4 regions of the Shinella sp. G-2 genome follow, and region 4 is predicted to be linked to each of the others. Evidence: riboswitches for the same ligand, from Rfam matches in the RefSeq annotation. Region 4 holds a riboswitch; each other region holds the start of a gene.
What was found. A riboswitch is a leader RNA that binds a small molecule or an ion and turns the genes downstream of it on or off. The one in region 4 is predicted to bind cobalamin.
Positions count from the first base shown of each region.

Region 1: another riboswitch for cobalamin. It lies ahead of V8U06_RS15420 (hypothetical protein); the one in region 4 lies ahead of nrdH (glutaredoxin-like protein NrdH).
Region 2: another riboswitch for cobalamin. It lies ahead of V8U06_RS13315 (ABC transporter substrate-binding protein); the one in region 4 lies ahead of nrdH (glutaredoxin-like protein NrdH).
Region 3: another riboswitch for cobalamin. It lies ahead of V8U06_RS02640 (CbtB domain-containing protein); the one in region 4 lies ahead of nrdH (glutaredoxin-like protein NrdH).

Region 1 is NZ_JBBEYH010000008.1:130,322-137,846, reverse strand. Features, by position in the region: gene V8U06_RS15425 (GH36-type glycosyl hydrolase domain-containing protein) at 1-4,620, opposite strand, end outside; cobalamin riboswitch at 5,030-5,245, shown strand; gene V8U06_RS15420 (hypothetical protein) at 5,346-5,561, shown strand; gene metH (methionine synthase) at 5,643-7,525, shown strand, end outside.
Region 2 is NZ_JBBEYH010000006.1:213,311-220,835, reverse strand. Features, by position in the region: gene phnH (phosphonate C-P lyase system protein PhnH) at 1-77, opposite strand, end outside; gene phnG (phosphonate C-P lyase system protein PhnG) at 80-556, opposite strand; gene phnF (phosphonate metabolism transcriptional regulator PhnF) at 674-1,402, shown strand; gene V8U06_RS13330 (class I SAM-dependent methyltransferase) at 1,436-2,218, opposite strand; gene V8U06_RS13325 (ABC transporter ATP-binding protein) at 2,218-3,024, opposite strand; gene V8U06_RS13320 (FecCD family ABC transporter permease) at 3,021-3,992, opposite strand; gene V8U06_RS13315 (ABC transporter substrate-binding protein) at 4,046-5,080, opposite strand; cobalamin riboswitch at 5,233-5,462, opposite strand; gene V8U06_RS13310 (MurR/RpiR family transcriptional regulator) at 5,498-6,352, opposite strand; gene V8U06_RS13305 (polyamine ABC transporter substrate-binding protein) at 6,409-7,434, opposite strand.
Region 3 is NZ_JBBEYH010000001.1:518,606-526,130, forward strand. Features, by position in the region: gene V8U06_RS02630 (cobyric acid synthase) at 1-1,125, shown strand, start outside; gene V8U06_RS02635 (peptidoglycan-binding domain-containing protein) at 1,274-3,028, shown strand; cobalamin riboswitch at 3,121-3,481, shown strand; gene V8U06_RS02640 (CbtB domain-containing protein) at 3,527-3,703, shown strand; gene V8U06_RS02645 (CbtA family protein) at 3,716-4,498, shown strand; gene cobU (bifunctional adenosylcobinamide kinase/adenosylcobinamide-phosphate guanylyltransferase) at 4,500-5,024, shown strand; gene cobW (cobalamin biosynthesis protein CobW) at 5,028-6,077, shown strand; gene cobN (cobaltochelatase subunit CobN) at 6,180-7,525, shown strand, end outside.
Region 4 is NZ_JBBEYH010000002.1:498,473-505,997, reverse strand. Features, by position in the region: gene metE (5-methyltetrahydropteroyltriglutamate--homocysteine S-methyltransferase) at 1-2,254, shown strand, start outside; gene V8U06_RS06415 (acyl-CoA thioesterase) at 2,251-3,072, shown strand; cobalamin riboswitch at 3,099-3,312, shown strand; gene nrdH (glutaredoxin-like protein NrdH) at 3,584-3,805, shown strand; gene nrdI (class Ib ribonucleoside-diphosphate reductase assembly flavoprotein NrdI) at 3,842-4,240, shown strand; gene nrdE (class 1b ribonucleoside-diphosphate reductase subunit alpha) at 4,222-6,375, shown strand; gene nrdF (class 1b ribonucleoside-diphosphate reductase subunit beta) at 6,392-7,381, shown strand.

The DNA of each region.
Region 1 (7,525 bases), on a different contig from region 4:
GGCCTGCGTGCTGCCGACGGTTTCCGGCTCGCGCTTGGCGTTGATGACCGGAATGTCGCGCGGGGCCTTTTCCTGCAGCAGCAGTTCGGCCGCCTCGATGACGGGATCGGCATGGAAGCGTTCGCGCAGCGCCCCGTTGAAGACGACGTTGGCGACGGCGGCGATCGACATGCCGTGATGGTGCGCCATGTAGTTCTTCACGACGGCGCAGGTCTTGCCTTCCGGCACGCGGGTCGGCGTGAAGTCGACGGCATCGTGGAAACCGTAGACGCCGAGCGCGCCGAGCTTGCGCAGGCGCTCGAGGTTTTCGAGCGATTCCTTCGGTGCATATTGCGCGGCGAGCAGCGAGGCATAGGGCGCGATGACGGCGTTCTGGCCGAGGCCGCGCTTGAGGCCGAGCGTCGGCACGCCGAAATTGGTGTACTGGTAGGTCAGCTCATGGTCACGGGCGTTGAAGGCCGCTTCCGAAATGCCCCAGGGCGTGCCGAGGCGGCGGCCATGATTCATCTGCTCGACCACGACGAGATTGTTCGTCTGGTTGAGAATGCCGCCCTGGCGCTCCTGCATGACGAGCGGGGGCATCAGATATTCGAACATCGAGCCCGACCAGGAGACCAGCGCGCCGCGCGAGCCGACCGGCACGACCGGACGGCCGAGCTTGTACCAGTGCTCGGTGGGAAGGTCGCCCTTGGCGATGGCGAAGAGGCTCGTCAGGCGCGCTTCGGAAGCGAGCAGGTCGTAGCAGGCCTCGTCCAGCTCGTTGGTCTCGACGCGGTAGCCGATGGAGAGCAGGCGCCGTTCCGGGCGGAACAGGAAGCCGAAATCCATCGAGAAGGCGATGTCGCGCGAACGGTCGCGCAGCACGACGAGGCGGTCGCGCAGGGCCTCGATGGAGCCGAGATCGAAGACGCTGTCGGCGATATGCGCCTCGCAGGTCGCGACCAGCGCGCCGGCCCATTTGGCCAGCTCGCCGCTTTCGGCCGACTTGATCTCGTGGTCGAGGTTGACGATCAGCTTGTTGACGTCGCGCGCCAGCACCGAGAGGTTGATGACGCGGATGGAGGCGAATTCGTGCTCGCGCTTGACGGCGGCGAGCGCGTTGCGGAAGCCCTCGATGCGCTCCTCGATGAGACGGCGGAGCGGGCGCACGGTCTTGCGATCGTCCGGCAGCTGCTTCAGCGTTTCGGAGAGGATGGAGGCGACGTCGCCGATGCCGTCGAGGCTGCCCTGCAGATGCGCGGACGGGGCTTCGGCCCATTCGCGGCACATGGAGGAAATGGCGATGAGATGGCCGGCGAGGTTGCCGCTGTCGACCGCCGAGACGTAGCGCGGCCCCAGCGTTTCCAGCGTGTTGGTGCGGTACCAGTTGTAGAGGTGGCCGCGGTATTTCGGCATGCCGTCGATGGTGGCGATGGTCTGTTCGAGGCGGCGGACCGTCTCCTCGAAGCTGATCCAGCCAAAATCGCGGGCGGAGATGACGGACAGCAGGTAGACGCCGATATTGGTCGGCGACGTACGCTCGGCCAGCACGGGCTGCGGCGTTTCCTGGAAATTGTCCGGCGGCAGGAAATGCTGCTCGGCGGTGACGAAGGTCTCGAAGTAACGCCAGGTGCGGCGGGCGATCTTGCGCAGTTCGGTCGCGACATAGTCGGAGACGACGAGCTGGTCCTCGGTTTCGGCCGTCTGGCTGACATACCAGGCGATCATGGGCGAGAGCATCCAGACCAGCGCGAAGGGCACGCCGATGAAGGGCAGGCCGGTGTCCGAAATCATCGCGAGCGCGACCGAGACCACGGCGAGCGCCGGGGCCTGCCACATGGACTTGTAGTGGGCGAGGATGCCGCCGCGCGCCGCGCTGTCGGCCTGCGCGGCCGTGCGCCATTCCAGCATCAGCTTGCGGCTGACGAAGGTGCGGTAGAGCGAGCGCACGATGGCGTCGGCCATCAGCGCCGCCGAATGGGCGATGAAGGCGATGCGCAGCGCAACCTGCGCGTTGGCAGCACGGATGTCCGAGAGAACGCGGTGCACATGGGCGCGGGCGACGATATCGCTGCTGCGCGGCATGACGCCGGAAATGAGCGAGAGCGTCGGAGCGACGAAGAGCAGGAAGATCAGCACCAGCTGCCAGATCAGCGCCTGGCGCGGCTCCATGTAGTACCAGCCCATGACGGAGGCGACGAGCCAGCCGATGGGAATGAGGCTGCGGCGCAGGTTGTCGTACATCTTCCAGCGGCCGAGCATGGAAATGCCGCTCGACGGGCCGAAGAGATAGGGCAGGAGCTGCCAGTCGCCGCGTGCCCAGCGATGCTGGCGCGAGGTCTCGACGCCGTAACGGGTCGGGAAATCCTCGACGAGCTCCACATCCGTCACCAGTGCGCAATGCGAGAGCGAGCCTTCGAGCAGATCGTGGCTGAGAACCGAGTTCTCCTCGATGCGGCCCTTCACGGCGGCTTCGAAGGCATCGACGTGATAGAGGCCCTTGCCGGTGAAGGTGCCTTCGCCGGCGAGGTCCTGATAGACGTCGGAAACGGTGAAGACGTAGGGGTCGACGCCGCGATCGGCGGAGAAGATGCGCTGGAAGGTCGAGGCTTCCTTGCCCGTCGTCAGCGAGGGCGTGACGCGCGGCTGGAGGATGGAATAGCCGGCGGTAATCTTGCCCGTCGCCTCGTCGATGACGGGGCGGTTGATCGGGTGGTGCATCTTGCCGACGAGCTTCGTCACGGCATCGCGCATCAGGCGCGTGTCGGAGTCCAGCGTCATGACGTACTTGACGTCCGACGGCACGATGTTGGCGCCCGGCAGGAAGGTGGTGTCGCCGTCGCCGCGCAGGAGAAGGTTCAGCTCGTGCAGCTTGCCGCGCTTGCGCTCCCAACCCATCCAGGCCCCTTCGGAGGGGTTGTAGAGGCGGCGGCGATGCAGGAAGTAGAAGCGCGTGCGTCCGTCATAGGCGTAGCGGGCGGAGAGCGTCGCGATCTCGCGCTTGGCGTATTCCAGCACGTCGAGATCGGCGGGGGATTCCTCCGCCTGGCTGTCGGCCCAGTCGCTGAGCAGGGCGAAATAGATCTCGCCGCGCGGATTGGCGAGGTAGTGGACTTCGAGATTGCGCACCAGCTCGTCGACATGGTCGCGCTTGGAGATGAGACAGGGCACGACGAGCAGCGTGCGTGCGTCCTCGGGAATGCCGTCCTTGAACTCGTAGCCGACGAGGCGCGAGGGCGTGACGAAGAAGGTGACGAGCGTGTTGAAGAGGCCCGTCGCGCCTTCCGAGGCTGGTAGGGCGAAGAGCACCAGCATGATCAGCCAGGCGCCGTTCGGAATGTCGAGCTGATCGAGGAAGTAATAGACCGCGATCATCGCCAGCAGCGTGAGGATGATGTTGGGGCCGGCGACGGCCAACCAGTCGAGCTTGCGCGTCAGGCGCACCACGCGCTGGACGGCGGTCGGGCGGTAGCCGATGCGTTTTTCCAGCAGCTTGCGTTTCTTGCCGACGAGGAAGGCGGCGACATTGGCCTCGTAGTCCGGATCCTCCGCATTCGCTGCGGCGTCTTCCGCCGTCATGGCGAGCGCGGTTTCCGTGACCTCCAGCTCGGTCTTGCCGGAGCGGCGGGCGAAGCGCTCGATGGAGTTGCGGTACTTGTTGCGCGAGCCGAAATCGAGGTCGCTATAGTCGGAGCCCTGGCGCAGCGCCTCGTCGAGGCGGCTGACACTCTCGAACCAGACCGGCCATTCCGTATCGTCCACCGAGCGCAGGCTCTTGATGAGCGAGCTCATGGTGACGTTGCCGGAGGACAGGCGGTTGTTCTCCGCCACGATCAGCTCCTCGAGGTCGCTGCCGCGGCTCTCGATCTTGCGCTCCAGCCACTGGATCACCGCGCCGGAGGCCTGCAGGCCGTCGCGCAGGCGGTAGAGTAGCTGGATGACGAAGGTATTGTCCTCGACGAAGCTCTCCATCGAACGCAGATGCGCGATGCACTTCTCCGGGTCGTTGAGGCGCACCAGCTCGTCGGCCACTTCATTGGCCTTGAAGCGCATCTTGCGCGAGCGCTCGACGCGGCTGGAAATGCGGCGGAGGTTTTCGAGCAGCACGAAGCGGATGAAGGACGGCAGCGCCCAGAGTTCGCCGATCTTCAGGGCGTCCTGCTTCTGAAAGCCCTGCACGAAGGCGGTCAGGCTTTCGACGGAGACGCCGCTATGGGTGTGCGCGACATAGATCCAGGCGAGCGCCAGCGTGCGGGGGATCGGCTGGCCTTCGATGTCGATCGTCGGAAGCTGGCGGAAGAAGCGGCGGGGAAAGTCGCGGCGGACTTCCTGGATCGCCTCTTCGATGACGTAGTAATTGTCGAGCAGCCACTCGGCCGCGGGCGTGATCTGGGCGCCGGCTTCCACGTCCTTGGCGGTCGCCTGGTAGACACGGAAGATCTCCTTCTCGTTTTCCTTGTGCCGCGGCCGGAACTCGAAGGGCTGATAGCCCGGCAGGGTCGCCGTCCTGTCGCGCGCGAGCGCTTCGCCGCAGTCGGCCAGCTCCTCCAGCGTCAGATAGGTGGCGCGGATCGAGTCGTTATAGTCGATCTGCTTGGCATCGGCGTCGCGCGGAGCTTGCGGCGTATTGTGAAGGGGCATGTTTCTGATTCTGGATCCGGCCTTGTTGAACCATTCGGCGATGGCCTTTGCGCCGGAGGGTTTTCCGCGGGCAGGCTTCATCTCGGTGCCGCGATCAGCCATGACACCGGGCTGCACCCAACGGGTGCCTCACGGGGGGAACTGGCTCAAGCGACACGCTGATTGGCATCCTGGCCGCGTGGTGCATGAAAACGGCATTTTTTAGCCGTAAGGACAGAGACTTGCAACCTGTCAACAGGGCGAGATGGCGCAGCATGGACCCTCATCTGCGGTTTTGGTGAATCGCCAGCCCCTCCCAGAAGGCGAGCCCGCGCAGGATGCGGGCCGAGCCGTAATGCCGGGCGAACGGAAAAGTTCCCGCGGCTGTGAACGGAGGGTGCGCGCCATTGACTTGGCCTGCCCGCCACGCCAGTGTTGCCGCCGTCAGGGTCTTCCGAGTCGTTTGCGGCTCGGAGGCTAAGAGGGAAGCCGGTGCGATGCTCCAAAAGAGCGGCAAGGCCGGCGCTGCCCCCGCAACTGTGAACGGCGAGCTGCTGTCGCTCCATGCCACTGGTGTTTTCACCGGGAAGGCGAGACAGCGGCGACGACCCGAAGCCAGGAGACCTGCCCTGACAGTTCGTAACGTCCATGGGCGGGGTGTCCCAATGGTGTACGTCTGCTTCCGCCGCGGGCGGAATTCCAGCAGCGTGCGTCCGGCCATCCCCCAATTACCGATTGGGGAAGACATGTTTGCATTCACCGAAACCAAGCCATCGGGCACCGGCAAGCCGGAATCCGTCTTCATCTCCTGGCTGCTCTGGCAACCGCGCGGCGCCGACCTTGCCGTCGAGGCGCTGAAGGAAGTGCGCAAGCTGGCGCGCTATGAGGGGGGTGATCCCGATGTCGCCCGCCTCAAGGCGTTGTTCGCCTCGCTTGCCGGGGCGGATGGGCGCCTGCACTAGATACTTCGCATAAAGACATGTTGACATAAAGATATCTTTATGTGACTCCGATGCAAGTCATCTTGCATCGGAGGGTTTCCCATGGCCGTTTCTCATCTGGACACCCTGTTCGGCCCCGAACAGCCGGGACGGGACGGTCGCGACATCCGCGCCGCGCTCGAAGCCGCTGCCCGCGAACGCATTCTCGTGCTCGACGGCGCCATGGGCACGGAAATTCAGACACTGAAGCTGGTGGAAGAGGATTTCCGCGGGGCGCGCTTCGGCGATTGCGCCTGCCACCAGCAAGGCAACAACGATCTCCTGACGCTGACGCAGCCCGGCGCCATCGAGGATATCCACTATCGTTATGCCCTTGCCGGCGCTGATATCCTCGAGACCAACACCTTCTCCTCCACAACCATCGCCCAGGCCGACTACGGCATGGAGGACATGGTCTATGAGCTGAACCGCGACGGCGCGCGCCTGGCCCGCCGCGCGGGCCTGCGGGCGCAGGAGAAGGACGGTCGTCGCCGCTTCGTCGCCGGCGCGCTCGGTCCGACCAACCGCACCGCCTCCATCTCGCCCGACGTCAACAATCCCGGCTACCGCGCCGTCACCTTCGACGATCTGACGCGCGCCTATGGCGATCAGGTGCGCGGGCTCATCGACGGCGGCGCCGACATCATCCTGATCGAGACGATCTTCGACACGCTGAACGCCAAGGCTGCGATCTTCGCGACGCGCGCGGTCTTCGAGGAAAAGGGCATCGACCTGCCCATCATGATCTCGGGCACGATCACCGACCTTTCCGGCCGCACGCTTTCCGGCCAGACGCCGGAAGCGTTCTGGAATTCGGTGCGGCACGCCGACCCCGTCTCCATCGGGCTCAACTGCGCGCTCGGGGCAAACGCCATGCGCGCGCACCTCGCCGAGATTTCGGCCGTCGCTGGCACCTTCGTCTGCGCTTATCCGAATGCCGGTCTGCCGAACGCCTTCGGCAAATACGACGAGACGCCCGAGGAAATGGCCGCGCAGATCGAGGGCTTCATGCGCGACGGCCTCGTCAACATCGTCGGCGGCTGCTGCGGCTCGACGCCGGACCATATCCGCGCCATCGCTAAGGCCGCCGCACGCCACAGGCCGCGCGAGATCCCCGACATTCCGCGCCATATGCGCCTGTCCGGCCTTGAACCCTTCACGCTGACCGATGCCATTCCCTTCGTGAATGTCGGCGAACGCACCAACGTCACGGGCTCGGCGAAATTCCGCAAGCTGATCACCGCCGGCGACTATGCCGCCGCGCTCGACGTCGCGCGTGACCAGGTGGCGAACGGTGCGCAGGTCATCGACATCAACATGGACGAGGGCCTCATCGATTCCGGCAAGGCGATGGTGGAATATCTCAACCTCATCACTGCCGAGCCCGACATCGCCCGCGTTCCCGTCATGATCGACTCGTCCAAGTGGGAGGTGATCGAGGCCGGCCTGAAGTGTGTGCAGGGCAAGCCGCTCGTCAACTCGATCTCGCTGAAGGAAGGCGAGGAAGCCTTCCTGCATCACGCGAAGCTGGTGCGCGCCTATGGCGCGGCCGTCGTCGTCATGGCCTTCGACGAGACGGGACAGGCCGATACCAGGGCGCGCAAGGTGGAGATCTGCGCCCGCGCCTACAGGCTGCTCACCGAGGTCGCCGGCCTTGCGCCGGAAGATATCGTTTTCGACCCGAACATCTTCGCCGTCGCCACGGGCATCGAAGAGCACGACAACTATGGCGTCGACTTCATCGAGGCGACGGCCGAGATCACGGCGACCCTGCCGCATGCCCATATCTCCGGCGGCGTTTCCAACCTTTCCTTCTCCTTCCGCGGCAACGAACCCGTGCGCGAGGCGATGCACGCGGTCTTCCTCTATCACGCCATCCAGGCGGGCATGGACATGGGCATCGTCAATGCCGGCCAGCTCGCCGTCTACGATACGATCGAGTCGGA
Region 2 (7,525 bases), on a different contig from region 4:
ATCAGGGTGCGAAAGACGGCCTGAGCCTGGAACACCGGTTCCTGGAAGCCGCCGGAAAAGGCGAGCGTATTCGACATGATCAATCCTCTCCGCGAACCATGGTGAAGAAGTCGACGCGGGTGGCGGCCGTCTGGCGCGCCTTTGCGGCATCCTCTTCGGCGCCGCGCGCCGCGATGGTCTCAAGCAGCGTGTCCACTTCGGTCTTGCGGGCCGGCTGCTGGAAGAGCGCGTCGAAGATCGCCGCAAGCTGTGCCTTCGCGCCGTCCGTGCCGAGCGACTGGCCGTGGCCGACCGTGCCATCCTCAAGACGGATGCTCGCGCGGGTCACGGTTGCCTCGCCGAGGTTGAACGGCGCACCGCCTCCCCCAATGCGTCCGCGCACCATGACGAGCCCGGTTTCCGGGCCGCGCACCGGCTGTACCGCAGGCTTGTTTTCCAGGGCTTCGAAAGCGGCCTGCAACTCCGCACGGCTCGCCTTCGCGAGCAGGCCCATCGCCTTCTGCCGCTGTGCCGCATCCTTCGCGATCGGCTCGGCGGATTTCTGTGTTGATGTCATTGCCTCATCTCCAAATGTCTATTAATCTAGACAACCGAACATCTAAGTCTCGTCTTAAGCGGCCGGAATGACAAGGGTGTGACAGCGGCGCATGGAAAAGGAGCGAGCGGGGCGAAAATGGTGGAACGGCAATCGGGCGTGGCGCTCTGGCGGCAGATCGCGGACCGCATGCGCCTTGCGATCAACAATGGCGATTTCGACGAGACCGGCATGATGCCGCCGGAAACGGTGCTGGCGGGCCGCTTCGGCGTGAACCGGCACACGGTGCGCAGCGCCATGGCGGCACTGGTGGAAGAAGGGATCGTGCGCCCCATCCAGGGCATCGGCACGCGCATCGAGCGGCGTGACAGCCTGCGCTTTCCGATCTCCCGCCGCACCCGCTTTTCGCAAGGGCTCGGCAACCAGGCGCGCGATCTCGAAGGCAGGCTGCTGGCGTCGGCGACGGAGATTGCGCCTGCCGCCGTGGCCGAGGCGCTGGGCCTGCCCATCGGCACGATCTGCGTGCGCCTCGAAACCCTGAACAGTGCGGACAAGCGTCCGATCTCACGCGCAACGCACTATTTTCCGGCTGACCGTTTCGGGGATATCGCGGCCGTCTACGAGCGGACGCGGTCCATCACCGCAGCCTTCCAGGAACTCGGCGTGCCCGATTATGTGCGGCGCTCGACTGAAATCTCGGCCATTCACGCCGAAGGCGACGACATGCGACATCTCAAGCTGTCGCCCGGTGCGATCATTCTGGTCGCGGCGGCGGTGAACACGGACCTTGCCGGAACGCCGGTGCAGTTTTCCCGCTCCCGCTTTGCCGCCGACCGCGTCAGGCTGACGGTGGAGCCGGAGACCTGACGCATTTGCGACCGGAGCAACACCACTTCGCCGTCAGGCCGGCTTGCGGCAGCGCAGAATGAAACGGCGATAGAGCAGTGTGCGCAGCGTGTTGCGCAGATCCGCCGTCCGGCGCTGAGCCCTGGCGATGGGCGCGTGCGATCCGACCGACACTTCGCGGAAGCCGGCAGCCGTCAGCAGGGGCAATACGCGCTCGACGGTAAGCCCGTCGCCGAAAGGCAATCGGTCCATGATGCTGGCATGCCGGTCGCTCATCGCGCCGTCATAGTGCGGGTCGGTGCCGATGAAACGGTCGAGCAAGGCAATGGCGCGGCTTGCCAACCTGCCAAGGGGCGCAGGTGTGGCCCAGTTGCCGTCGAAGAACAGCAGCGTGCCGCCGGGCTTCAGAATGCGGAACCACTGGGCAAAAGCCTCGGTCGGCGCCGTCAGTGTCCAGACGAGGTGTCGGCAGACGATGGCGTCGTAGCTTTCGTCCGGCTCCATCGGATTTTCCGCGTCGGCGAGGAGGAAGTGCAAGCCAGGCGCCCCGGCATGTTTTCGACGCGCGACGGCGAGCATGGCTTCGGAGAAATCGAGCGCCGTGACACTGTGGCCGAGCGACAGGAGAAGTCGCGTCACCTCGCCCGTGCCGCAGGCAAGCTCCAGCACGCGGCGCGGCTCGGGGCCGAGATGGTCCCGGATTGCCGCCGCCCAGGCGTCGAATTCCGGCCCCTCGGGAATACGGTGGCCGAAGGCAAGGTCGAAGGTCTGCGAGCGGGCCGACCAGTAGTCGCGGATGTCTTCCTTGAGGTGGCTGTTGGAGCCCGCGCCGTGCATCATTTTCCCTCGCTGGCGACGAGCTTCAAACGCGGCGGTCGCGGCTCGGGCTGGCGATAGCGGATGAAGCAGCCGCCCGCGCTGTCACGCTCGACATCGACAGTGACGCCGAAGACGTCGGCCAGGCGTTGTGGTTCCAGCACCCTGGCGGGCGTGCCGAGCGCAACGATGCGGCCCGCCTGCATGACCGCGATGCGGTCGCAGAACATGGCGGCGTGGTTGAGGTCGTGCAGCGCGGCGACGACGGTCAGCTCCTGCTCGCGCACGAGCTGGAGCAGGCCGATCTGGTGGCCGATGTCGAGGTGATTGGTAGGCTCGTCGAGGAGCAGGATCGGCGCCTGCTGGGCGAGCGCCCGGGCGATGTGCAGCCGTTGCCGTTCGCCGCCGGACAGCGTGTGCCACAGCCGGCCGGCGAAATGCGCCATGTCCACCTCCTCCAGCGCGCGATCGACGATGGCGTCGTCCGCCCGCGACCACGGTGTCAGCGCGCCGAGATGCGGCGTGCGGCCAAGCGCGACGGCCTGACGCGCGGTGATGCGCTCGGTGGTTTCAGCCTGCTGCTCGACAAAGGCGATGCGCCGGGCGATCGCCTGCCGGCCATGGGTCGCGAGGGCCCGGCCGTCGAGCGTCACCGCGCCGGATTGCGGTTTGCGGATGCCCGCAAGCAACGCCATCAGGCTGGTCTTGCCCGAGCCGTTGGGGCCGATGATGCCGAGAAATTCCCCGGGGCGCACGTCGAGCGAGACGTCCGAGAGAATGGCCGTGCCGCCGGCCGACCAGTGGAGACCTGTTGCGGACAGCGTCACAGGGCCGACCTCCTCTGGCTGAGGATGAGCGCGAAGGCCGGCGCGCCGAACAGCGCCGTGATGACGCCGATGGGCAGGACCTGACCGGTAATGATGATGCGGGAAAGTATGTCCGCCGCGATCATGAAGATGGCGCCGATCAGCGCGGAGGCGGGCAGCAACAGGCCGTGGCGCACGCCGACGACCATGCGCGCGGCATGGGGAATGACAAGGCCGACGAAGCCGATGGAGCCGACGATGGAGACCATGACGGCCGTCATCAGGGCGGAAATGGCGATCAGCACGACATAGACCCGGCGCACGGGAATGCCGAGCGAAGCGGCCGATTCCGTGCCGAAGGTGAAGGCGTCGAGCGCGCGGGCATGCCAGAGGCAGACGAGCAGGCCGGCAAGGGCGACCGGCAGCGCCAGCCACACATCCGGCCAGCGTGCGCCCGAGAGATTGCCGAGCAGCCAGAACATGATGCCGCGCGCCTGCTCGGCATTGGCCGCCTTGGTGACGATGAAGGAGGTGAGCGCGTTGAACAGCTGCGAGCCGGCGACCCCCGCCAGAATGATGGCGCTCGTACCCCGCCCGGCCCTGACGGCGAGCACGCTGACAAGCCCGAACGCGACGAGCGCGCCGAGGAAGGCGCCGGCCGGCAGCGTGAGCATGCCGCCGCCGAAACCGAGGATCGCGACGCCCACCGCACCCGTGGAGGCGCCGGCGGAAATGCCGAGAATATAGGGATCGGCGAGCGCATTGCGCAGCAGGGATTGCAGGACGACACCGGACAGCGCCAGCGCCGAACCGCAGCAGGCGGCGACCACCGCACGGCTCAGGCGATAGTTCCAGACGATACCCTCGTCGATGGGATCCAGCGCATGGCCCGCCTGCCAGAGGCGGTTCGCGACAGTCTTCGCCACGGTTGCGAGCGGAATGGCGGTCTCACCCACCGCCGCGCCCACACCGAGCGCGGCGATGAGCATCACGAGCGCCGCGATAGCGGCGCCCGTCCGGAGCAGGATGGGGCGATCCTTCGTCACTGTGCGAGGCCAGCCTTTTCGACAGCGTCGGCCAGCACCTCGATGCCTTCGATCGTGCGGATCGTCGGGTTCATCGCCTGCGCGTCCATATCGACGACATGGCCGTTCTTCACGGCCGGCATGAGGCTGGCGACCGGATCCTCCTTGAGGAACTTGTGCTTGATGGCGACATCATCCGCGGGGTAGCGGCGGCGCTCCATTTTACCGGTAACGATGATCGTCGGATCGGCTTTGGCGATGGTCTCCCAACCGACCGTTGGCCATTCCTCGTCGCTTTCGATGACGTTCCTGATGCCGAGCACCGACAGGATGTAACCGGGCGCGCCGTTGCGGCCGGCGACATAGGGATCGATGTCGAGTTCGGCGCTGGAGAACCAGAAGACGGCGGACAGCTTTCCGTCGGCCGAGGCGATTTTCTTACGGGCCGCGGCCTCGCGTGCCTTGAGATCGGCAATGACCTTCTCGCCCTGATCCTGGACGTTGAAGATCTGTGCCAGCTCGCTGATTTCCTTGTAGATCAGCTCCATGGTGAAGACGGTGTTGCGCACGCCGTCACCGCCACCGGAATTGTCCTTGCCCATGCAGTCGGCCGGCGACGTATAGACCGGGATCTTCAGTTCGGCGAACTGTTCGGGCGTCCCGACGACGCCTTCCGGGCCGACATGCCACTGGAACTGCGTGGTCACGAGATCGGGCTTCCTGGCGACGACGCTTTCGAAGCTCGGATCGTTGTCGGCAAGGCGCTCCACCTTGGCATTCGCCTCCTCATAGCCCGCCAGAACCGGGCCGATCCAGACGGCGGTGCCGACCATGCGGTCGCCGACGCCGAGCAGGTAGAGGATTTCCGTCGAACTCTGGCCGAGCGAGACGGCGCGTTCCGACGCCTTCTCGAAGGTGACGGGGCGGCCGCAGTTTTCCAGCGTCAGCGGATACACCGTTTCGGCGGCCTGGGCCGCGCCGGCGGCAAGGACGAACCCGGCCACGAGCGACAGGAAGGAGGCGGCGCGCGGGGCCGCAGCGGAATGGGTCATGGATATCTCCCGAGGTGAAGGAAGGCGGACGGGCTCACGCGACGGGCCAAGGGCTGCGCGCGGTCGGTCGGGAGAAAACGAAGGGTGGTCTGCCGTCGCCGGCAGTCGGGTTCGTCATGGCGTCTCCTGTTCCGGGCATCCCCGCCCGTGTTCGGATTGTGGCTCTGACGGCAGGTCTCCTGGCTCACGGATATCTGCGACCTGTCTGCCTTCCCGCGCAAGGCGCAGTGGCATGACGCGAAACGCGTCCAAGGACAGGCGGCAATCCGCCTACAGTTGCGGGGGCAGCCACGGAATGGGTCCCTGTTGGGTCGTCCGCACCGTGTTCCCTATTAATCCCCTGGGAGTCATCCTTCGGGGAACCGTCGATCCATCCTTAGTCCGCGCCACGCGGCAGCGTCAAGGCATGGGCCGCTATCAGGTTTCGAAATCCCCGAAGACGTCCTGCAGGCGGGTCAGCGTGTCGACGCGCTCGCTCACCTCGTCGCCCATGACGACGATGATGTTGCTGAGCATGAGGTCCATGACAGCGGTCATGGTGGCGGCGCCATCCCAGAGCGGGCCGTGCGAACCGGGCACGATGAGGCAGATATCGGAGACCTCCGGTCCCCACGGGCAGAACTCGTCCGTCAGGAGCACGACCTTGACGCCGGCGCGCCGGGCCTCGAGCGCGAGCGACCGGGCCTTGGCGGCGAAGCGGCGAACGTCATGCAGGAAGAGCAGACGCCCCTCGACGGAGCCGTCAAGCAGTTCCGCATAGGTGCCGTTGAGCCCGTCGACGAACTGCACGCGCGGGCGGGTATAGGAAAGCTGGCTGGCGAAATACTGCGCGATGCCGCGCACGTTCTGGTAGGCGGCGACATAGACCTCGGTGGCGTTAATCAGGGCGTCGATCGTCTGCTGCCATTCCGGTGCGCTGGTGATGGCGTAGATCTGGCCGAGATTGTCGATCTGCTGCTGGATGAGGCCAGCGAGCAGCTTGCCCTCCTTGCGATCCTGCTCCAGCCGGTCGACGCGTCCCTTGACCTGCCAGGCAGGGTTGGAGCTGCCGTGGCGCAATTCGCTCTTCAGGTCGTCCAGCCCGTCGAAGCCCATGCGGCGCAGATATCGCCCGACGGTCATCGGAGAGATCTGCAGGCGCTGGGCGATGGAGCGCGCCGTCTCGAAGGGAAGCTCGGCGATGTTGCGCTCGATGTAATGGGCGATGAGCTTGTCGGATTTGGACCGCCGGAGATCGTCGGACTGAACGAGCTTCACAATGCGTTTCGACACGTCGCCCCTCTCTTCAAAGTCCCGCCCGTCCGGAGACGGGCGGGGATCAACCGCACTCACTGGGCCGTCTTGACCCGCGTCCATACGCGGTCCACCTGACGCAGGGCCGGTCCCAGATCCTCGAATATCTGGAGCCGGTTCATCGTCTCGGCCGGCGGGTTGATTTCCTTGCTATTCTTGATCTTTTCAATGGTCAATTGCCGCGCCGGCACATTGGCCGTGCCGTTGGTCTGCTGCGAGACATTGAGGGCGACGATTTCCGGGCGCGTGTAGAACTGGAGGAACTTGATGGCATTCTCCTTGTTCGGCGCGCTCTTCAGGACGCAGATATCCTCCTGGTACATGGTCGCGCCCTCTTCGGGGATCACGTAGCCGAGGTCCTTTTCGTTGCCGAAGACGTCGATCATGGCGCCGACGAAGGCGTGGCCGGCGGCAACGTCGCCCGCCTGCACCATCGGCCGCTCGTCATAGGTGAAGGCAGCGATGTCGGGCTTCATGGCGATGATCGTGTCTGCGGCCTGCTGCAATTCGGCGGGATCGGTCGAGTTGATCTTGTGGCCGTTGAGGATAAGGCCGACGGCCAGCACTTCGCGCATGTCGTCAAGCAGGGTGAACTTCAACCCCTTCGCCTTCACCGTCTCGACCAGATCCTTCCAGCCGGTGACGTCCTTGCCGAGAATCTTGCGGTTATAGAAGATGCCGACCGAACCCCAGGCATAGGGCAGGCAATACTCGCCGTTCGGATCGCTCTTGGCGCGCAGGAACGCCGGATCGATGTTCTTGAAACCCTCGTATGTGTTGATGTCGGTCTTTTCGAGCAGGTCGAGCTTGGCCATGATGTCCTGCATGTGCACGGACGGGAAGACCACGTCGTAGCCCGTCGCGCCGCCCTGGATCTTTGCCAGCATTTCCTCGTTGGAGGAATAGGTCGAGAGGTTGACCTTGATCTGGGTCTCCTCCTCGAACTTCTTCAGCACTTCCGGATTGATGTATTCGCCCCAGTTATAGACGTTGAGTTCGCTGGCGCCCGCCATGCCTGCCGTCGCCACGAGGGCCGCAAGCGAGAGGGCAGTGCCGCGCATCCAGGCCTGAAAACCGGATGCGCCGGCGCGATGAGCTTTCGTCATGGAATAGTCTCCTCTGATGGTTCGGCCTTGCTGGCCCCGGCGCTTT
Region 3 (7,525 bases), on a different contig from region 4:
GCGGTGCTGGAAAGCTTCGCGACCGTCTCCGACGGCGCCGATCTCGTCGTCGTCGAAGGGGCGGGCTCTCCGGCGGAAATCAACCTCAGGGCCGGCGACATCGCCAATATGGGTTTTGCGACGCGCGCGGGCGTGCCCGTCGTGCTTGTCGGCGATATCGACCGCGGCGGTGTCATCGCCTCGCTGGTCGGCACCCATGCCATCCTGCCGGAAGAAGACCGGCGCATGGTCACGGGCTATCTCATCAACAAGTTTCGCGGCGACGTCACCCTGTTCGACAGCGGAATTTCAGAAATCGGCCGCTTCACCGGCTGGCCCTGTTTCGGCGTCGTGCCGTGGCTGAAGCAGGCCGCCCGGCTGCCGGCGGAGGATTCCGTCGTGCTCGAGCGACTTGCCAAAGGCGGCGGCGGGGCGCTGAAGGTCGCCGTGCCGGTGCTGCCGCGCATCGCCAATTTCGACGATCTCGATCCGTTGAAGGCCGAGCCGCAGGTCGACCTCGTCTTCGTCAGGGCCGGCGAACCCTTGCCGGCGGACGCAGGTCTTGTCGTGCTGCCCGGCTCGAAGTCCACGATCTCGGACCTCAGGGATTTCCGCGCCGCCGGCTGGGATCGCGACCTTGCGCTCCACATGCGCCGCGGCGGCCGGGTCATCGGCATCTGCGGCGGCTACCAGATGCTCGGGCGGCGCGTTACCGATCCGCTCGGCATCGAAGGCAGCGAGCGGGCGGTGGACGGTCTCGGCCTGCTCGAGGTGGAGACGGAAATGGCGCCGGAAAAGACCGTGCGCAACAGCGTGGCCCGTTCCCTGCAATATGATGTGCCGCTGGAGGGCTATGAAATCCATCTGGGGCGCACCACGGGGCCGGATGCGATGCGCCCCGCCGTCACGATCGATGGCCGGGCCGACGGCGCGGTCTCGGCCGATGGCCGCGTGATGGGCACCTATCTGCACGGCCTGCTTTCGAGCGATGCCTACCGGGCGCGGCTGCTTGCCGATTTCGGCATTGCGGGCGGCGGCTTCGATTATCGCGCCAGCGTCGATGCGGCGCTGGACGGGGTTGCGGCGGAGCTGGAGGCGGTGCTGGATCGCCGCTGGCTCGACGGCCTTTTAGGTGCTTCTGATTAAACCGGCCTCCTGAAACGTACAGCCATCGGGTTCCTTCGCCGCCGATCTGCCGCACCAAAGTTGCGCCAGAATTCGGTGCGAGGAGTGACGGAAATCCGCCCGCTCGCCGGGCGCTGACGCCTTCGCGCGATCCGAAAGGGTGAAATACATGGGTTCTGGACCTCTCGCACGATCCGTTCTGGCCAGCCTGGTCGGGCTGTCGCTCGCCGGCCTTCCGGCGGCCAGCTTCGCCCAGACGGCCAAGGAAGCCACCAGCGCGGGAAAGCGCTGGGAGGAAGAATTCTCCCTCTGGCAGAAAGTCTCCTCCGGCAGCGATGTCGCGCAGTATGAAGGCTATCTGAAGCAATATCCCAACGGCACCTTCGCCTCGATGGCGCGCCTGCGCATCGCCGAACTGCAAGCCGCCGGCAAGACGAAATCGGCGACGGCCTCCACGGATGACGCGGCCGCCAAGGCCAAGGCGGAAGAAGCGGCAGCCGCCGAGACGAAAAAAGCCGAGGAAGAGGCGAAGGCCGCGGCGGAAGCCAGGAAGGCGGAGGAGGCGCGAAAGGCCGCCGAGGCGAAAAAGGCCGAAGAGGCGCAGAAGGCCGCCGAAGCGGAAAAGGCCAAGGCCGCGGCGGAAGCCGCGCGGCTGAAGGCCGAAGCGGATGCGAAGAAGGCCGAGGAAGAGGCTGCCGCGCGCAAGCTTGCTGCGGAAAAGGCGGCGGCGGAAGAAAAGGCGAAAGCCGAGGCGGCCGCCGCGGAAAAGGCCAGGGCCGAAGCCGCTGCGGCGGAAAAGGCGAAGGCCGAGGAAGCGGCTCGCCTCAAAGCGGAGGCGGACAAGAAGCAGGCCGCCGAGGCGGCGCGCCTGAAGGCTGAAGCCGATGCCGCCGCCGAAAAGGCCAAGGCGGAGGAAGCCGCCCGCCTGAAGGCGGAGACCGACCGCAAGAAGGCCGAGGAAGCGGCCGCCGCCGAGAAGGCGCGCGCCGAGCAGGAGGCGCTTGCCCGCCGCGAAGCTGAAGCCAAGCGTATCGAGGCGGAGAAGGCCGCTGCTGCCGAGAAGGCGCGGATAGAAGAGGAAGCCGCCGCGGCCCGCAAGCTCGCCGAGGAAAAGGCTGCGGAAGTCGAGCGGCTGAAGGCCGAGGCCGCCAAGGCTGCGGCGGATGCCGAGGCGAAGGCCTCGGAAGCCGCCCGTCTGGCCAAGGAAGCGGAGAAGCGTGCGCAAGAGGCTGAAGCCGCCAAGAAGCAGGCCGGCGAAGCCGTCACCGCGTCGGGCGAGGCCCAGGGCACGGTGAAGGACAATCGCGGCCTTGCCGTCGACGGGACCGTCGTGGACAAGCAGGAGGAAGAGACCTTCCAGAAGGCGGTGCTCGCCGGCTCGGAGAAGGCCTACCGCGCCTATATCGCCCAGTATCCGAACGGCCGGTACGTCAAGGAGGCCCGCACACGTCTCGCCGCCCTTGCCACCGTCGCCAAGCCGAAGCAGGAAACCGATGCTGAAGCGGAAGCGGAAACGCCGGCCACGGCCGAAACCGAACGCAAGACTGCCGAAGAGCCGGTCGTCGATCCGCGCGAAGCCTATCTCGGCCGCGTCATGCGGGCCGAGGCGCAGCGCTGGCTGAGCATGCTCGGCTTCAACACCTATGGCGCGGACGGCGTCTTCGGCCCGCGCACCCGCTCGGCGATCGCCGCCTGGCAGGGATCGTCCGGGTACCGCGCCGACGGCTATCTCTCGCGCCAGCAATACCGCGCGTTGCGGGATGCCGCGCAATATGCCGAGGCCCGTCAGCATCGCCAGCGCCGCTACGAGCGTGACTACGACGTGCTTGAGGGTCCCGTCGACGGCTATTACGACGGCCCGTACTATCGCGACGAGAACTATTACAACGGCCAGGGCGGTGTGGTGATCATTCCCGGCTATTGAGCCGGGTCATTGCGATTGCGACGGCTGGACGACGGTTTCAGCACAGGTGATGGCGCTGCCGGTCGATTGACTTGTCGGGGGCAGAAGCATAATCATCCCTAGTATTGGATGGTTCCTTGGTCCGGAAACGGACTGGGGAGTAAATGGGAATGTGACGCGGTGGACCCAATTAGGGCGCTGCAATCACGGCCGACCCCGCGACTGTAGAGTAGCGAGGGACGCCCATCCGGCAGGAGGAAGGCTTGGGAGGAGGCAATCGTGCCGCAACCCGCAGGCTGACAACCGGCCGGAAAAGCCACTGGGTGGCATTGCGATAAACCAAGGCCGGACGCCTCTCGATCTACGAATCGTCCACCTTTCGCAATGCCGCGGCCCGGGAAGGCGAGGGCGACCCGCAGGTGCCGAGCACCGGACGCTGCGAGCCAGGAGACCTGCCAACCGATGAGGGCATATCGCCCGACCTGGGGAGGTTTCCCCACTGCCTGCACGGAGGTTGTCATGGCTGTTTCCGCTACGTCTTCTGTTACCCTTTCCGCCAACGATCGTCTCGTCGCCGGCGTTTTCGCTCTCCTCATCGGCGCCTTCCTCGTGTTCGGCGCTGGTCTTGCGAATTCGGCCGTCCTGCACGACACGGCACACGATACGCGTCACTCCTACGGCTTCCCCTGCCACTAAGGAGCTCCTGACATGATCGTTCGTTATCTCCTGGCCGCCCTGGTGGCCGGGCTGTTCTCCGGCGTGCTCATGACAGCCGCCCAGGAGGCCCGAGTCGTGCCGTTGATTCTGCACGCCGAAGAGTTCGAAGGCGAAGCCGCGCCGGCAGGCGAGGGCACCACGCCCGCGACCGACGACGCCGCGCAGACGCAGGAGCATTCCTCGCTCGGCGCCGCCATCCTTAACGTCGCCGCCTATCTGTCGCCGGTTTCCGTGGCCTATGCCCATGAGGGCGAGAATCACGAAGAGGGTGGCATCATGTTCGGCATGAGCCGCTTCTCCGGCACGCTCATGGCCAATCTCGTGACGGGCGCCGGCTTCGCGCTGCTGCTCGCCGGTTTCAGCCTCGTTTCGGGCCATCCGATCACGGTTGCGAACGGGGCGCTGTGGGGCGCTGCGGGCTGGCTTGCCGTACATATGCTGCCGGCCATCGGCCTGCCGCCGGAACTGCCGGGCTTCCCGGCCGCCGATCTCACCCAGCGCCAGATCTGGTGGGTCGCGACCGTCGCCCTGTCGGCCGGGGGCCTCTATCTCCTGGTCCTCAAGCCGAATATCGTCGCCAAGATCGCCGGCATCGTGCTGATTGCCGCGCCCCAGGTCTATGGTGCGCCGCAGCCGAGCGACATTTCCAGCAACGTTCCTGCCGTTCTCGGCGCGGAATTTGCCGTCGCCGCGCTTGCCACGACGCTGTTCTTCTGGATCGTGCTCGGCCTTTCGCTGGGTTTTGCCAACGAGAAGATCGCCAAGGCTGCCTGATATGATCACGACATCGCCCGGAGCCGTCCTGGTTCTGGGCGGTGCGCGTTCCGGAAAATCCGCTTTCGCCGAGGGGCTGGTCGCCGAGACCGGCCTTTCGCGTCATTACATCGCCACCGGCCGGGCCTGGGACGAGGAGATGCGACAGCGCATCGCCAAACACCGGGAGGATCGCGGAAAAGGCTGGGAAACGCACGAGGAACCGCTTGCGCTGGCCGAACGCATCGCCGATGTGGCACGCGAGGACCGCGCGGTCCTGATCGATTGCCTGACGCTCTGGGTCACGAACCTGATGCTGGAGGAGCGCGACATCGCGCGGGAATTCGAGGGTCTCTTGCGGGCCATCAAGGACGCCCCCGGCCGTCTGGTCTTCGTGTCGAACGAGGTCGGCCTCGGCATCGTGCCGGAAAATCGCATGGCGCGCGAATTTCGCGACCATGCCGGGCGGCTGCACCAGAAGGTGGCGGCCCTCGTACCGGAAGTCTATTTTATCGCGGCCGGACTGCCGCTGAAAATGAAGGGTTGAGCCATGCTGCAACAGAAAATCCCCGCCACCGTCATCACCGGCTTCCTCGGTGCGGGCAAGACGACGATGATCCGCAACCTGCTGCAGAACGCCGGCGGCAAGCGCATCGCGCTCATCATCAACGAATTCGGCGACCTCGGCGTCGATGGCGACGTGCTGAAGGGCTGCGGCGCGGAAGCCTGCAGCGAGGACGATATCATCGAGCTCACCAACGGCTGCATCTGCTGCACCGTCGCCGACGATTTCATTCCGACCATGTCGAAACTCCTGGAGCGGGAGAACCGTCCGGACCATATCGTCATCGAGACCTCCGGCCTTGCCCTGCCGCAGCCGCTCGTCGCCGCCTTCAACTGGCCGGAAATCAAGACGCAGGTGACGGTCGATGGCGTCATCACCGTGGTGGACAGCGCCGCCGTCGCCGCCGGCCGCTTTGCCGACGACCATGACAAGGTGGACGCGCTGCGCGTCGAGGACGAGAACCTCGACCATCAAAGCCCCCTGGAGGAACTGTTCGAGGACCAGCTCACCGCCGCCGACCTCATCGTTCTCAACAAGACCGACCTTATCGACGCCGCCGGCCTTCAGACCGTGCGCGACGAGGTTGCTTCCCGCATCGCCCGCAAGCCGTCGATGATCGAGGCGAAGAACGGCGAAGTCGCCGCCGCCGTGCTGCTCGGCCTCGGCGTCGGCACCGAGGACGACATCGCCAACCGCAAGTCGCATCACGAACTGGAGCATGAAAACGGCGAAGAGCACGATCACGACGAGTTCGACAGCTTCGTCGTCGAACTGCCTGCCGTCGCCGATCCGGCCGCCTTCATCGAGCGCCTGAAGGGCGTCATCGCCGCGCATGACGTGCTGCGCCTGAAGGGTTTCGCCGACGTGCCCGGCAAGCCGCTGCGCCTGCTCATCCAGGCCGTCGGCACCCGCATCGATCACTATTTCGAGCGCGCCTGGGCGGCCGGCGAAACGCGCGGCACCCGCCTCGTCGTCATCGGCCTGCACGACATGGACGAAGCGGCCGTGCGCGCCGCCATCGCAGCGGCCGTGTGATTTCGGCATGAGCATGCGGCGGTTCTTCTCTTCGGGGCATCGTGCGGGGCTGGGGCATTCCCGCTCCACCGGCACGGCACGCCATGAAAGGGGAGGCGCTGCATGCATCTCCTGCTAGCCCAGAAGGGCACCATCGCCGACGGCAAGGAGGCGATCGACCTCGGCCAGACGCCGGGCGACGTGCTGTTTCTCTCGGCTGCCGACACGGAACTTGCCGCCATCGCCGCCGCGCACCGCGCGCGCGGCGCGAAGACGCGCCTGCGCCTTGCCAGCCTTGCCACCCTGTCGCATCCGATGTCGGTCGATACCTATGTCGAGCGCACGGTTCGCCACGCCAGGCTCATCGTCATTCGCGCCCTCGGCGGTGCGAGCTACTTCCGCTACGTGCTGGAGGCCCTGCTGGCGACGGCGGCGACAAACGGCATCATGCTCGTGGCGCTTCCCGGCGACGACCGTCCGGACGAGGGCCTTCTGCCGTTCAACCGCATCGACGCGCAAGACCGCGAGCGTCTCTGGGCCTATCTCAACGAAGGCGGGGCGGAAAACGCCGACCGCTTCCTTGCCCATGCCGATGCGCTGGTCTTCGGCGGCGAAAAGCCGGCGGCCGCGACGCCGCTGGACAAGGCCGGCATCTGGTGGCCGGGGCGCGGCGTCATCGATATCGAGACATGGCGGCAGCTGGCAGAAGAGGCCGTTCCAGCCGCGCAATCCCCAACCGCCGCCCTCTGCTTCTATCGCGCCTATGTCCAGAGCGGCGAGACGCGCCCCGTCGAAATGCTGATCGAGGCGCTGGCCGCCGAGGGCGTGCGCGCCCTGCCGCTCTTCGTCTCCAGCCTCAAGGACCCGGCCTCCATCGAGATCGTGCGCGCCGCCTTCGCAGACATCTGGCCCGAGGTCGTGCTGAATGCCACGAGCTTTGCCGTCTCGGCGCCTGGCGCCGGCCGCAAGCCGACCGTGCTGGACGAAACCGGGGCGCCGGTGCTGCAGATCATCTTCTCCGGCACCTCGCGCGAGGCCTGGGCGGCGTCGGGCCAGGGGCTGACGGCGCGCGACCTCGGCATGAACGTCTCCCTGCCGGAAGTCGACGGGCGCGTGCTTGCCCGCGCCGTCTCCTTCAAGGCCGCCGCGCGCTATGACGAGGGCGTGGAGACGAACATCGTCAGCCTCGATCCCGTCGAGGACCGTATCCGCTTTTCCGCGCGCCTTGCCGGCGGCTGGGCGCGGCTTCGCCGTGCGTCCCCGGTCGAGCGACGCATCGCCGTCGTCATGGCGAACTATCCGAACCGTGATGGCCGCCTCGGCAACGGCGTCGGCCTCGACACGCCGGCCGGCACGATGGAAGTCCTGCGCGCCATGGCGGCGGAGAACTATCGTGTCTGCGACCTGCCGGAGGACGGCGACGCGCTGATCGCTCATCTGATGGCCGGTCCGACCAATGCCGCAAACGA
Region 4 (7,525 bases):
CGACCGCGGCGTACTGCTTGAAACCGCTGCCAGGCTTCGTGCCGGCGCCTGGCTGGAACAGAAGGCCAGGGGGATCGGCGTCATCCCGTCGAATGACTTCTCCCTCTACGATCATGTGCTCGACACGGCCGTCATGGTGGGGGCCATCCCGCCGGTCTATGGCTGGCGCGCAGGCGCGGTCGATCTCGACGTCTATTTCGCCATGGCGCGTGGATCGAACGGTGGCCATGCCGCCTGCGGCCATGCCCATCAGGGCGACGGCGTGCCGGCGCTCGAAATGACCAAATGGTTCGATACGAACTATCACTATCTCGTGCCCGAGTTCGAGAAGGAGCAGAGCTTCGAATTGACCAAGAACACGCCTCTGGAAGCCTTTCTGGAGGCGCGGGCGCTCGGGGTGGAGACGCGTCCGGTTCTGCTCGGCCCCGTGACGTTCCTGAAGCTCGGCAAATCGCGCGACGGCTCGAGCTCGCTGCGACTGCTGGAACGGCTGCTGCCGGTCTATGCGAGGATCCTCGCCGAGCTGTCGAATGCGGGCGCGCAATGGGTTCAAATCGACGAGCCCTGCCTGGTTCTGGACCTGACCGGCGAGGAGCGGCAGGCGCTCGTCCGTACCTATGCCGCGTTCGCTACCCTCATCCCCGATCTCAGGATCATGCTGGCAAGCTATTTCGGCGCCCTCGGCGACAATCTCGACACGGCCCTTGCATTGCCGGTTGCCGGGCTTCACGTCGATCTCGTGCGCGCGCCGGAACAGGCGGGCGACGTGATTGCCAGGGTCGCGCCCGGCCAGACGCTCTCGCTGGGGCTGATCGACGGTCGCAATATCTGGCGGAGCAATCTTGCGAAGGTGAAGGAGACGATCGCCGCGGCCGTCGCGGGCAGGGCGCGCGACACCCTCCAGATCGCACCGTCCTGCTCGCTTCTTCACGTGCCGGTCGACGTGGCGCTGGAGACCGCGCTCGACGACGAGCTCAAGTCCTGGCTGTCGTTCGCCGTCCAGAAACTCGATGAACTCGCGCTGCTTTCCGCAGCGCTGGAGGACGATGAAGGGGCCGGTCTTCCCGCACTGGAGGCGAACGCCGTGGCGGCGCAGGCTCGGCTGACGTCGGTCCGGGTCCACGATCCGATCGTTGCGGGCCGCCTTGCCGAATTCGAAGGCAAGGTGCCGGCGCGGGCTTCGACCTTCCGGCACAGGCAGGATGCGCAGCGCCGGCGCTTCGACCTGCCGTTGTTTCCGACGACCACGATCGGCTCCTTCCCGCAGACCGCCGAGGTCCGCAAGGCGCGGTCCATGCATGACAGGGGCGAGTTGAGCTATATCGACTACAAGGCGTTCCTGGAGCGCGAGACCGTGGCGGTCGTGCGCTGGCAGGAGGAGATCGGGCTCGACGTTCTCGTGCATGGCGAGTTCGAGCGCAACGACATGGTGCAGTATTTCGGCGAGCAGCTTTCAGGCTTCGCCTTCACCCGGCATGCCTGGGTGCAGAGCTACGGCTCGCGCTACGTCCGGCCGCCCATCATCTACGGCGACGTCGCACGCCCGAACCCGATGACGATCGGCTGGTGGGACTATGCGCAGTCGCTGACGCAAAGGCCGATGAAGGGCATGCTCACCGGCCCCGTCACGATCCTGAACTGGTCCTTCGTGCGCGACGACCTGCCGCGCGAGACGGTGTGCCGCCAGATCGCGCTGGCGATCCGCGACGAAGTGCTCGACCTGGAGCGCGCGGGCGCCGCCATCATCCAGATCGACGAGGCGGCGCTACGGGAAGGGCTGCCGCTTCGCCGGAGGGACTGGCAGCACTACCTGGACTGGGCGGTCGAAGCCTTCCGCCTGTGCTCGACCGGCGTTGCGGACGAAACCCAGATTCACACGCATATGTGCTATTCGGAGTTCAACGACATCATGCCCGCGATCGCGGCGATGGACGCGGATGTCATCTCGATCGAGACATCCCGGTCGAAGATGGAGCTTTTGCAGGCTTTCGCCGTGCAGCGCTACCCGAACGAGATCGGGCCCGGTGTCTATGACATCCACTCGCCGCGCGTTCCCGGCGTCGACGAAATGAAGACCCTGCTCGATCTTGCCCGCGAACGCCTGCTGGACGACCAGCTCTGGGTGAACCCCGATTGCGGCCTGAAGACCCGCACGTGGGAGGACGTGAAGCCGGCGCTGATCCATATGGTCGAGGCGGCGCGGAAGCTGCGGCAGGAGGTGCCGAGCGGCAAGCCGCGCCCGGTGCAGGCATGAAGCGCGAGCGCGCATCGCAAGGGGAGCCGGCCGAAGGGCCGGCTCCCACGTCCCTCGTCGATATCGTCTTTCCCGGCGACACCAATCACCACGGCACGCTTTTCGGCGGGGCGGGACTTGCCTTCATGGACAGGGTCGCCTTCATCGCGGCGACACGCCATGGCCGGGTGCCATTCGTTACGGCGTCCTGTGAACGCGTGGAATTCAGGAAGCCGGCGCATGTCGGCGAGATCGTCGCGTTTGTCGCGACGCCAGTCCTGGCCGGAAAGCGGTCGCTGACCGTCGAAGTCGAGATGATCGCCCAGACGATCGACGGGACCGCCCGGACGTGTTGCACGCGCGGGGTCTTCCACATGGTGGCGGTGGGGTGCGAACGAAGAGGGCCCGACTGGCGCCTCGAACGCCTTCCGGCCTCTCACGCGCCTCCTCCGGCAGATGAAGTCCGGATGGTGGACATCGTCTTTGCAGACCAGACGAACGGTTCCGGCAAAATGTTTGGCGGCGATGCGCTGGCCTTCATGACGAAGGCTGCATTCGTGGCCGCCGCCCGCCTGTCGAAGACGCCATGCGTCCTGGCCGCCTCCGAGCGGATCGACTTTCGCCTCCCGATTGCCCTGGGCTCCATCGTCGAGGTCATCGCGCGGGTGTGCGGGATCGGCAGGACCTCGATGCGCATCGACGTCGAACTGTGGTCCGAGGACCTGCTCACCGGCGCCCGCAACAGGAGCGCGAAAGGCGTGTTCGTGATGGTCGCCGTGGATCGCGACCATCGGCCCGTGAAACTTATCCCCGACGATAATGCCGGATCGAAGCCATAGAGGTTGACTGATTTTGGCGTTCGTCTACCATATCTAGTGTTCGAGGTTCTTTCGATTCGAGAGCATCGAAGGCTAAGATGGGAATTCGGTCGGCGGACATGATGATCGCCAAGCCGGAGCTGCCCCCGCAACTGTGAACGGAGAGTGCCGTTCGATTTGGTCACTGGATGAACATCCGGGAAGGCCGAACGAGCACGATGACCCGTGAGCCAGGAGACCTGCCTCGAACGAAACGTCCACCGGCGGGGTGTCCGGCAGGAAAGCGATGTGCCGTGGCATGACGTCCGCGCGCCGCTTCCCGAAGCTCCCGCCTTAGCAACTTCGGGGTGAAGTCCATGTTCAGCTTTTTCGTCTGCGTCTGCGTGCGTAACGGGTCGGGGTCTCAAGGCCCGGCCTGACTGCGCTCAGACTGACTACGCCCAGACTGACTGCGCTCACATTCCGCCCCGGCAACGGCCGCCACCGGTTGGCCGAACCCTTCCGCATGCCAATCCATTTCACGAGGATATCCATGACCATTACCGTCTACAGCAAGCCCGCCTGCGTCCAGTGCACCGCAACGACGCGCGCGCTCGACCGCCAGGGCATCGACTATCAGCTCGTCGACGTATCCGAGGATGCCGACGCCTTCGCCCTGGTGCAGGGGCTCGGCTATCGCCAGGTTCCGGTCGTCATTGCCGGCGAGCGGCACTGGGCGGGCTTTCGCCCGGACATGATCAGCGCCCTCGCGTGAGGGCGGAGCATGAGCGCGGGGCGTGAGTGCGCTGGGATGGGCGATCTCGTCTATTTCTCCAGCCGCTCCGAGAACACGCATCGTTTCGTCGGCCGGCTCGAAAGACCGGCCATACGCATCCCCGTTGCGGCCGGGGAACTGCGGATCGAACGCCCCTATGTGCTGGTCGTACCCACCTATTGCGGCGATGGCGGCAAGGGGGCCGTGCCCAGGCAGGTGATCCGCTTTCTCAACGATGCGGGCAACCGCTCTCTCATCCGCGGCGTGATCGCCGCGGGCAACAGCAATTTCGGCGCGACCTTCGGGATCGCCGGCGACGTCATCTCCGCCAAGTGCCAGGTTCCCTACCTCTATCGGTTCGAACTGCTTGGCACCGACGAGGACGTCATCAACGTCAGGCACGGATTGGAACGATTTTGGACACGCTCACGCTAGAACGCCCGGCAAAGGCAGGAGAACCCGCGCTGGATTATCACGCATTGAACGCCATGCTGAACCTCTACGACGAGCAGGGAAACATCCAGCTCGACAAGGACCGGATGGCAGCCCGGCAGTACTTTCTCCAACACGTCAACCAGAACACGGTGTTCTTCCATAACCTGCGCGAGAAGCTCGATTACCTCGTGGACGAGGGTTATTACGAGCAGGCGGTGCTGGACCAATATGCCTTCAACTTCGTGCGCGACCTGTTCGACGCGGCCTACGCGCGAAAATTCCGCTTTCCGACGTTTCTCGGGGCCTTCAAGTACTACACCAGCTACACGCTGAAGACGTTCGACGGAAAACGCTACCTGGAGCGCTACGAGGACCGCGTCTGCATGGTGGCGCTGGCGCTGGCGCGCGGCGACGAGAACCTTGCCCGCGACCTTGTCGACGAGATCATCACCGGCCGTTTCCAGCCGGCGACGCCCACCTTCCTCAATGCCGGCAAGAAGCAGCGCGGCGAACTCGTGTCCTGCTTCCTGCTGCGCGTGGAGGACAACATGGAGAGCATCGGCCGCTCGATCAATTCGGCGCTGCAGCTCTCCAAGCGCGGCGGCGGCGTGGCTCTGTCGCTGACCAACATTCGCGAGGCCGGCGCGCCGATCAAGCACATCGAAAACCAGTCCTCGGGCATCATTCCCGTGATGAAACTGCTGGAGGATTCGTTCTCCTACGCCAACCAGCTCGGCGCGCGTCAGGGAGCGGGGGCGGTCTATCTGAACGCCCATCACCCTGATGTCATGCGCTTTCTCGACACCAAACGCGAAAACGCCGACGAGAAGATCAGGATCAAGACGCTTTCGCTCGGCATCGTCATTCCGGACATCACCTTCGAGCTGGCCCGGCACAACGAGGATATGTATCTGTTCTCGCCCTATGACATCGAACGCGTCTATGGCGTGCCGTTTACCGAAGTGTCGGTGACGGAGCGGTATCGGGAGATGGTCGCCGACAGCCGCATCGCCAAGAAGAAGATCAAGGCGCGCGAATTCTTCCAGGTGATTGCGGAAATCCAGTTCGAGAGCGGCTATCCCTACATCATGTTCGAAGACACGGTGAACCGCGCCAACCCGATCGCCGGCCGCGTCACCATGAGCAATCTTTGCTCGGAGATCCTGCAGGTCAGCGAGGCCAGCACCTTCAACGACGACCTCTCCTACAAGCATCTCGGCAAGGATATTTCCTGCAATCTCGGCTCGCTGAACATTGCCGCCGCGATGGATTCGGCCGATTTCGGCAAGACGATCGAGACGGCGATCCGGGCGCTGACGGCGGTTTCCGACATGAGCCACATTGCGTCGGTTCCCTCCGTCGCCAAGGGCAATGACGAAAGCCACGCCATCGGCCTCGGCCAGATGAACCTGCATGGCTATCTCGCCCGCGAGCGCATCTTCTACGGCTCCGACGAAGGCGTCGATTTCACCAATATCTATTTCTACACCGTGACCTATCACGCCATCCGCGCCTCGAACCGCATCGCCGTCGAGCGCGGCCAGAGCTTCAAGGGCTTCGAGAACTCGAAATATGCGTCCGGCGACTATTTCGACAAATACACCGAGGCCGAATGGTTGCCGGCGACGGCGCGCGTGGCGGACCTGTTCGAGACCGCCGGCATCCCGATCCCGACACGGGAGGACTGGCGGGACCTGAAGCAGGCCGTCATGCAGGATGGCCTCTATAATCAGAACCTGCAGGCCGTGCCGCCAACCGGCTCGATCTCCTACATCAATCACTCGACGTCCTCGATCCACCCGATCGTCTCGAAGATCGAAATCCGGAAAGAAGGCAAGATCGGCCGCGTCTACTACCCGGCCGCCTTCATGACCAACGACAATCTCGACTACTATCAGGATGCCTACGAGATCGGCCCGGAGAAGATCATCGACACCTATGCGGCGGCCACGCAGCATGTCGACCAGGGCCTGTCGCTGACACTGTTCTTCCGCGATACGGCAACCACCCGCGATATCAACCGGGCGCAGATCTACGCCTGGAAGAAGGGCATCAAGACCATCTACTACATCCGCCTTCGCCAGATGGCGCTGTCCGGCACGCAAGTGCAGGGCTGCGTGTCCTGCGCGCTGTGATCCGGGGAAAACGACGATGAACATTCAGGTCAAGGCCAAGGCCCCGAAGGCCGCTGCCGCCATCCGCGCCATCAACTGGAACCGCCTCGAGGACGACAAGGACCTCGAGGTCTGGAATCGGCTCACCGGAAATTTCTGGCTGCCGGAGAAGGTGCCGCTCTCCAACGACATCCCGTCCTGGGCGACGCTGAAGCCGGAGGAGCAGAAGCTGACCATCCGCATCTTCACGGGCCTGACGCTGCTCGACACGATCCAGAACGGCGTCGGTTCGGTCAGGCTGATGGAGGATTCCATCACGCCGCATGAGGAAGCGGTGCTCTCCAACATCTCCTTCATGGAGGCGGTGCATGCACGCTCCTATTCCTCGATCTTTTCGACCCTCTGCCTGACGCCGGACGTGGACGACGCCTATCGCTGGTCGGAGGAAAACGAGTTCCTGCAGAGGAAGTCGCATCTGATCATGGAGCAATATGCCTCCGGCGATCCGCTCCGGAAGAAGGTGGCCTCCGTCTTCCTCGAAAGCTTCCTGTTCTACTCGGGCTTCTACCTGCCCATGTACTGGTCCAGCCGCGCCAAGCTGACCAACACCGCCGACATGATCCGCCTGATCATCCGCGACGAGGCCGTGCACGGTTATTACATCGGCTACAAGTTCCAGCGCGCGGTGGAGCGCCTGAGCGCGGAAAAGCAGCAGGAGATCAAGGATTTCGCCTTCGATCTCCTGCTCGAACTCTACGACAATGAGGCCAGATACACCGAGGCGCTCTACGACGGCGTCGGCCTGACCGAGGACGTCAAGAAGTTCCTGCACTACAATGCCAACAAGGCGCTGATGAATCTCGGCTACGAGGCGCTCTTCCCGCCTGAGGCGTGCAAGGTCAATCCGGCCATTCTTTCGGCACTGTCGCCGAATGCGGACGAGAATCATGACTTCTTCTCCGGATCGGGGTCGTCCTATGTCATCGGCAAGGCGGTTGCCACCGAGGACGAGGACTGGGCCTTCTAGGAAGGCCAGGCCCGCTTGCTCCTGCCGTCCTTCGAGGGCGGCCTGGGCAGGCGGGCAATGGGGGAAAACATCGCGAATCCAACCATGGAGCGACACCTGTCCGCGCATCCGCCTTTGCGGGGAGCGTTTCAGCGCCGGCGCTGT